DNA from 2 places in the Achromobacter sp. HNDS-1 genome. Region 2 is predicted to be linked to the other one. Evidence: riboswitches for the same ligand, from Rfam matches in the RefSeq annotation. Region 2 holds a riboswitch; the other holds the start of a gene.

Region 1 (3,881 bases), 2.9 Mb from region 2:
TCGAACGCCTGTGGCCATTGCTCAAGCCGGACGGCACGCCCGCCAGCCACGCCATGGAATGCCGTGGCGCCTACGTCGATGACGCCCTCGGCGCCAGCGTGGTGATCGCCGGCAAGCACTACTCGCCCACGGTCGGCAACGCCTATCGCGGCTTCATCTACCGCAAGTCGCTGGCGCGCGGCCAGGAACGCTGGCGTCATGCCACCCCGGCCTCGGCCAGCGCCATCATCGTGGCCGACGGCCTGGTGCTGGCGGCTTTCCTCGACGGCACCCTGATGCTGATCGACGCCGCCAGCGGCGACCTGCTGCTGGCGTCCCGGGTCCGCATCGGCGGCGTCGCCACCGTGCTCTACGCGCTCGCCGCGCGCGGCGGCAGACTGGCCGTCGGCGCCATCGACGGCCGCATCGCGCTGGTCGATCTGGCCGCGCTGGCGGGCATGCGCCCGACCCGTGGCGGCATCGATCTGGCATGATGGGGCCATCGCGGGCATCGTCGCCCGCTCCCCTTGAACCGATCGCCCACGCCCATGCACTACACCCAGGACCCCGCCACTCCGCCCGCCCCCACCGTCGGCTTCGACGACTTCATGAAGGTCGACATCCGCGTCGGCACCATCATTGCCGCCGACCCGTTCCCCGAGGCGCGCAAGCCCGCCTACAAGCTGACCATCGATTTCGGCGCCGGCGTCGGCGTCAAGAAAAGCTCGGCGCAGATCACCGGCCGCTACACGCTTGAGGAACTGCCGGGCAAGCGCATCCTGGGCATCGTCAATTTCCCGCCGCGCCAGGTCGGCCCGGTGCGCTCCGAAGTGCTGGTGCTGGGGCTGGCCGACGCCAACGACCACACCATCCTGGTGACGCCCGAGCACGACGTCCCCAACGGCGCCCGGCTGACCTGAACCCGCCGTGTCACACCGGCGCCATGCGCCGTTTGGTACACTGCAAGCCTCCTTGGGGAGTAGCCTCTTCCGGCCCCGTCCGGAAGCGCCCGCGTCAACACTCTTGGCCCACCTGGCCATGGCGCGCGCGACCGACACGGTCAGGCGAGACCACGGACTGATCCATAGCTCACGACCGGGCGATATGGACGGTCTGTGTGTTTCGCCCGGTCGGAGCCTCTCCCGCATGAACGCCCTCTCCACACTCGTCCTGGCTTTCGCCATGTCCACCGACGCCTTCGCCGCCGCGGTCGGCAAGGGCGCCGCCCTGCACAAGCCCCGCCTCTCCGAAGCCCTGCGCACCGGCGTGATATTCGGCGTGATCGAAGCCATCACGCCCGTGATCGGCTGGGCGCTCGGGTCCGTGGCCGCCCGCTACGTGCAGGAGTGGGATCACTGGATCGCCTTCGTCATGCTCTGTATCCTGGGCGGCATGATGATCCGCAACGGCTGGCGCGCGGACCATGACGAAGCCGCGCCGCCGGTCGCCCGCCATTCCTTCTGGCTGCTGGCCGTCACCGGTTTCGCCACCAGCATCGACGCCATGGCGGTCGGCGTCAGCCTGGCCTTCATCGACAACAACATCGCCGTCACCGCGCTGGCCATCGGCCTGGCCACCATGCTGATGGTGACCCTGGGCGTGATGGTGGGCCGCCTGATCGGCAACGTCGCCGGCAAGCGCGCCGAAGTGCTGGGGGGCCTGGCGCTGATCGGCATCGGCGCCACCATCCTGTACGAGCACCTGAAGGCGGCGTGACCGCGCGCGCCGGCTCGCGCATCGCGCGGCCCGGCGCAGTTCGTGAATCTCCGTCAATGTCGGACGCATTGACCGCTTTGACGCCTCGCGTTCGGGCTATCCTCACAGGCCTGTCGCGGCGGATACGCATAAATTTTCCCTGGCCGGCAGATACACGGCGCCGCGGCTCCGCCCGCGCGGCGCATCCGGAACGCCGCGCGCATGGAGGGAAAAAAATGGCGGTCAAGCATTACCGCGACTGCAACGTCCTCGACGCCGCCCGTGATCGCATCCGCCTGGTGTTCCAGCACTTCGAACGCGTCTGCGTGGCGTTCTCCGGCGGCAAGGACAGCTCCGTCACCCTGCACCTGGCGCTGGAGGTCGCGCGCGAAATGGGACGCGGCCCGGTCCACGCGGTATTCATCGACCTCGAAGGCCAGTACCAGGCCACCATCGCCCACGTCACCGAGATGTTCAACCGGCCCGACGTGCGGCCCTGGTGGATCTGCCTGCCCATCAACCTGCGCAATGCCTCCAGCCTGCGCGAACCCTACTGGTGCGCCTGGGAACCGGGCCGCGAGGCCGACTGGATCCGCCCGCTGCCACGGCATCCCGCCGTGATCAGCGATCCCGGCTATTTCCCGTTCTACCGCCATCGCATGGAATTCGAGGAGTTCGTGCCCGAATTCAACCAATGGCTGTCGCGCGACGCGTCCACCGCGTTCCTGGTGGGCATCCGCTCCGACGAATCGCTCAACCGTTACCTGGCGGTCAAGCGCCGCAGCAAGAAATGCGCCTGGACCCCGCCCGGCGCGCACAAGGCCCTGGCCTGGAGCACCCGCGACAAGCAGAGCGACAGGGCCGTCACATTCTTTCCGATCTACGACTGGAAGTTCGAAGACCTCTGGCGCTACACAGGCGAGCACCGCCATCCTTACAACCGGCTCTACGACCAGATGCTGCGCGCTGGCGTGGCGTACTCGCAGATGCGCATCTGCCAACCCTATGGCGATGACCAGCGCAAGGGGCTGGACCTGTTCCACAAGCTCGAGCCGGCCACCTGGTTCCGCGCCGTCAAGCGCGTCGAAGGCGCCAACTATGCCGCACGCTACTGCCGCCAGCGCTTTCTCGGCTATCGCGGCGGCCTCGGCCTGCCGCCCACCTTCAGTTCCTGGCGCCAGTACAGCCAGTTTCTGCTCGACAGCATGCCCGACACGCTGCGCCAGGTATACGCGCGCCGCATCGACGTCTTCATCGCCTGGTGGGAACAACACGGCCAACCGCTGGCCCAGTGGCCCGATGCCGGCATTCCCGATCTCGAAAACCGCAAGGCGCAGCCATCCTGGCGGCGCATCGGCCTGTCGCTGCTCAAGCAGGACATGGCCCGTTCACTGTCGTTCGGGCCCGCGCGGCGCGACATCGACATCGTGCTTGCCCCGGCCCAGCGGACATCCCCATGACCGCCCTGAACCAATACGACTTCCTGCGTCTGAACTCCTACGACGACGAGGCCGCATTCTTTGCCCAGATGGGGCGCTTTTTCGCCAGCGCCACGGTGCGCCGCGACTGCGGCGGCTACCCCTTGAACGACAGCGCGCGCCACCGCTGGTTCGTGGTGCGCCGGCGCGGCCAGCAGCGCCTGCTCGGCTTCGTCGGTATCGAATTGCAGACCGGCGCGGTCCGCATCCGCGACGGCTACATCCGCCCCGAAGCGCGCCAGCACGGCCTGTTCCGAGAGTTGCGGCGCCAGGTGCTCGAATTCATCGACGAACGCAACCAGCCCTGCACATTGCGCGTGCCGCACAACTGCGCGGCGCTGCTGCTGCCGTACGGCTTCCAGATCCAAACCACCCGGGGCAACTGGGTCACCATGAAAAGGAACACGCATGCCACACGTAGCGGATCTGGAGAACCGGGCCAAGGCCTTGTTCGAGGAACTGCGCACCCTGCCTCTGGCTTCGCGCATCGACGCCATCAACCGGATCCGGCGATGCCTGCATGAGCACAGCCCGTTCGCGGCCGAGCCAGTAGATTGCGTACAGTGGATTCCCGGCTACCAGGTCGAGGCCAACGACTACAACCCCAACAGCGTCGCGCCGCCCGAAATGCGGCTGCTGGAACTGTCGATCCTGGCCGACGGCTATACCCAGCCCATCGTCGCCCACCGTGCGGCGGCGGATCGCTACGTGGTGGTCGACGGCTTTCAC
Region 2 (3,881 bases):
CCCGGCCTTTTTCCTGGTGTTCATTCCCATGATCGACGGCTTCATCGAGAGCGCGGTGTTCTCGCTGATGCCCGACGAGAAGTTCGACCGCCGCTACAACCCCGGATTGCCGCCGTCCCCCAGGACCGGCTGGGGGCCGGTGCTGGTGGCCATCCTGGCCTGCCTGGTGGGCGCCACCGTGTCGATGTTCGCGATCGCGATGGTGGTGGTCTACGTGTGGGTGGCGATGGGCTGGCTGGACGGCCTGACACTGTAGCCCCTCGGGACGCCCTCACGAGCGTGGCCGAGGCCACGCCGGCCGGCCTGCGCGCTGCCCGCTCATTCGCGCATCAGCGCCTCGATCTCGCCGGCCTGCACCGGCACGCCGCGGGTGATCAGCTCGCAGCCCTCGTCCGTCACCAGCGCGTCGTCCTCGGTACGGATGCCGATGTTCCAGTAGGCCTCGGGCACGTCGTCGGCGGGGCGCACATAGATGCCCGGCTCGATCGTCAGCATCATGCCTGTTTCCAGCTTGCGCCACGGGCGTTCCGCACCGGCAGCGCCGCCCGGCTGGCGATAGTCGCCCACATCGTGCACGTCCAGGCCCAGCCAGTGGCCGGTGCGGTGCATGTAGAAACGGCTGTAGTCGCCCGACTCGATCACGCCATCCAGCGATCCCTTCAGCAGTTTCAGGTCCAGCATGCCCTGGGCCAGCACCCGCACCGCGGCGTCATGGCCATCGTTCCAGCCGCGGCCCGGCGCGGTGGCCTGGGCCGCGGCCTCCTGCGCCGCCACCGTCAGGTCGTACAGCGCGCGCTGCGGGCCGCTGTAGCGGCCGTTGACCGGAAAGGTGCGGGTGATGTCGCTGGCGTAGCTGTCGACCTCGCAGCCGGCGTCGATCAGCACCAGGTCGCCATCGCGCAGCACCGCCTCGCCGGCAGGGTAGTGCAGCACGCAGGCATTGGCCCCGGCCGCGACGATGCTGTTGTAGGCCACCGCCTGCGCGCCATGGCGGCGGAACTCATACAACAGCTCCGCTTCCAGTTCGTATTCGCGCATGCCAGCGCGGGCGGCCCGCATGGCGCGGGCGTGGGCGCCGGCGGAGATCTTGGCGGCGCGCCGCATCGCGGCGATTTCGCTGGCGTCCTTCACCAGCCGCATCTCGGCCAGGATCGGCCGGATGTCCTGCTGCCGCATGGGAGGCTGATGGCCGCCGCGGCTGGCCTCGCGCGCCGCCGCCAGCCAGCGGTGCAGCCGGCCGTCGGTGCGCTTGTCACCGGCCAGTGGCGCATACAGGGTCGGTTGGTCCAGCAGCAGCTTGGGCACCAGTTCGTCGAGCGCGTCCAGCGCATGCGCGTCGTCGAAGCCGAAATGCTCGGCCGCGGCCTCCGGGCCGAAGCGCCGTCCCTCCCAGATCTCGTGCTCGATATGGCGCGGGCGGCAGAACAGCAGGGCGCGGTCGGTGGCGCCGGCGATCAGCACCAGCCACGCGCCGGGCTCGGTGAAGCCGGTCAGGTAGAAGAAGTCGCTGTCGTGCCGGTAGGGGTATTCGGCGTCGCGGTTGCGGATGGCTTCGGGCGCGGTGGCCAGGATGGCGATGCCGCCGCCATCGGCGCGCATCCGCGCCATCAGGCGCTGGCGGCGGGCGGCGAAGGGGGCGATATCGGTGGGAGGCAGGCTCATGGGCAGGGGGCGCGGGGCCCGGCGGGAAACGGTGGTGCCACTTACTTTACTCGCCGTGCCGCCAATACGACAGTCCGGCGGCATTCACGCGCGCGCCGCGGAGATTCTCTGGACGGTCATGGCCGGGCTGCTACAATCGCGGCTCTGTCATTGGGGAGTAGCCATCCTTTGTCCCCAAAGGAGTTAGCGTCAACAGACTTGGTGGTCCGGTATCGCGTAGCGGTTTCCAGGACTCCATGGCGCTAACGGTCTCCGTGCCGCGGTACGCCCGCGCATGGATCAGCCAGGCGAGACCTTTGGCCGCGCAGCGTTCACCCTTGGCCGGGCGAGCCGTTGCGTCGCGCCAATTGGTTTCTGCTCGTCCGGCTCGCCTATATGTTGCTCACCCTGTTCCTGTTTTTCCTGTCCGCGGCAGTGATCTATCTTGCCTGCGAATTCTTCGTCAATGGCGTCGAATGGGTCGGACACCGCTTCCAGCTCGGCGCCACCGCCACCGGCACCGTGCTGGCGGCATTCGGCACCGCGCTGCCTGAAAGCGCGGTCACGTTCATGGCCGTGGTGTTCGGCGACACGCCTGAGCAAAAGGACATCGGCGTCGGCGCGGCCATGGGCGGCCCGCTGGTGCTGGCGACGCTGGCCTACGCGGTGGTCGGCCTTGCCTTGTGGCGCGCCCGTCGCGGGCAGCCCACGCAAGCCAACTGTATCAACGCGGACCAGCGCCGGCTGGCCCGCGACCAGGCGTGGTTCATGGGCATCTTCGTCTTCAAGGTCGGGCTGGGCCTGCTGGCGTTCGCCTGGAAGCCCTGGCTGGGCATCCTGTTCCTGGCCACCTACGGTCTGTATGTCAAGCGCGAGCTGAGCAACGACGAGGATTGCATCGACTGCGAAGATCTCGAGCCGCTCAAGCTGCGGCCGCGCGACGACAACCCTTCGATGTTCTGGGCGGCGACGCAGACGCTGCTGGCGCTGGTCGTGATCGCCGGCGCCTCGCACGTATTCGTCAACCAGATCGAACTGCTGGGCATCGCCATGGGCGCGTCGCCGCACGTGGCCGCGCTGCTGCTGGCGCCCGTCGCCACCGAACTGCCGGAAATCATGAACGCGCTGATCTGGGTGCGCCAGGGCAAGGAACGCCTGGCGCTGGCCAACATTTCCGGCGCCATGATGATCCAGGCCACCATTCCCAGCGCGCTCGGCATCTTCCTCACGCCGTGGCTGCTCGACGGCCCGCTGCTGGCCGCCGGCCTGTTCACCATGCTGTCCATCGGGCTGCTGTGGCTGCGCTTCCGCCGCGCTGGCATGAGCGTGCCGGCGCTGTCGGCGGCGGGCGGCTTCTATGCCCTGTTCGCGGCCTATCTGGGCTGGCATTTCTACGCCTGAGGGCGCAACGGCGCGCGGCCCCGCCGGGCCCGCGCCGGGTTGCACAAAAAGCAATTTTTGTGCCGGAAAACCTTGTCCATCAGTGGAAACCCGCGTAAAATTCTGCCCGTTATCCATCCCAGGAGCAGTCTTCGTGAATACCGATTCCGGCGAAAGTAGTCGATCTTGCATCGACGCCGCTGTTTGACAGGTCCACGCAGAACTCCGTCTGCCGCAACCTGTTGAGCAGGTTGCGGTTGTATCCCAAGCCCCGGGCTTCTTTCCGGGCAGCAGTGCAGGCCCACGGCTTGCCGGGATTCTCCCCAACGTAAACCGCCAGAACCGCCGCTAGTCGCAGCGCCCGCGTTCGTGCACGCCTTTTTCGTGCCCGCCCGCCATGCGCCGTGTGCCTGCGTGCGCGCGTATGCGCGAAAGCCGCTCCCCATTACGCAATGGAGGTCGCTATGCGTTTCTTCGACTTGTTCCTGCGCCGCGCCGGCGTCGACCGCGCCACCGCCCTGGGCCGCCGCCGCGGCACATCGCGCCTGACGGTCATCTGCCCGCGCGATGAACTGGGCGCGCTGCGCAAGCAGATCTGCCTGGACTTCAGCGCCGCCGGGCTCGATGTATCGCAAGTACAGATCGACCAGGGGCGCGACCCCGGCATGGCCTCGGCCTGCATCACCGTGAATTGCCCGCCCGAGCTGCGTGGCGAACTGATGTCGCAAGCGCGTCGGCTGAGCGCCAACCCCGCCGTGCGCCACGTCCATTTCGGCGCGCAACCGCTGGCGGCCTGAATCCGCCCGTCATTTCCCAGGAGAGACCATGCCCAGTGCCTTAGACCCCGAGCCTCGATTGCG

Evidence for each region. A riboswitch is a leader RNA that binds a small molecule or an ion and turns the genes downstream of it on or off. The one in region 2 is predicted to bind manganese.
Region 1: another riboswitch for manganese. It lies ahead of mntP (manganese efflux pump MntP); the one in region 2 lies ahead of ABFG95_RS19930 (sodium:calcium antiporter).

Annotation. Positions count from the first base shown of each region.
Region 1 is NZ_CP157584.1:1,406,297-1,410,177, forward strand. It holds gene ABFG95_RS06290 (PQQ-binding-like beta-propeller repeat protein) at 1-473, shown strand, start outside; gene ABFG95_RS06295 (tRNA-binding protein) at 528-899, shown strand; yybP-ykoY riboswitch at 942-1,120, shown strand; gene mntP (manganese efflux pump MntP) at 1,126-1,695, shown strand; gene ABFG95_RS06305 (DUF3440 domain-containing protein) at 1,911-3,134, shown strand; gene ABFG95_RS06310 (N-acetyltransferase) at 3,131-3,676, shown strand; gene ABFG95_RS06315 (ParB N-terminal domain-containing protein) at 3,561-3,881, shown strand, end outside.
Region 2 is NZ_CP157584.1:4,304,919-4,308,799, forward strand. It holds gene ABFG95_RS19920 (TM2 domain-containing protein) at 1-256, shown strand, start outside; gene ABFG95_RS19925 (aminopeptidase P N-terminal domain-containing protein) at 319-1,662, opposite strand; yybP-ykoY riboswitch at 1,796-1,957, shown strand; gene ABFG95_RS19930 (sodium:calcium antiporter) at 2,038-3,042, shown strand; gene ABFG95_RS19935 (hypothetical protein) at 3,486-3,818, shown strand.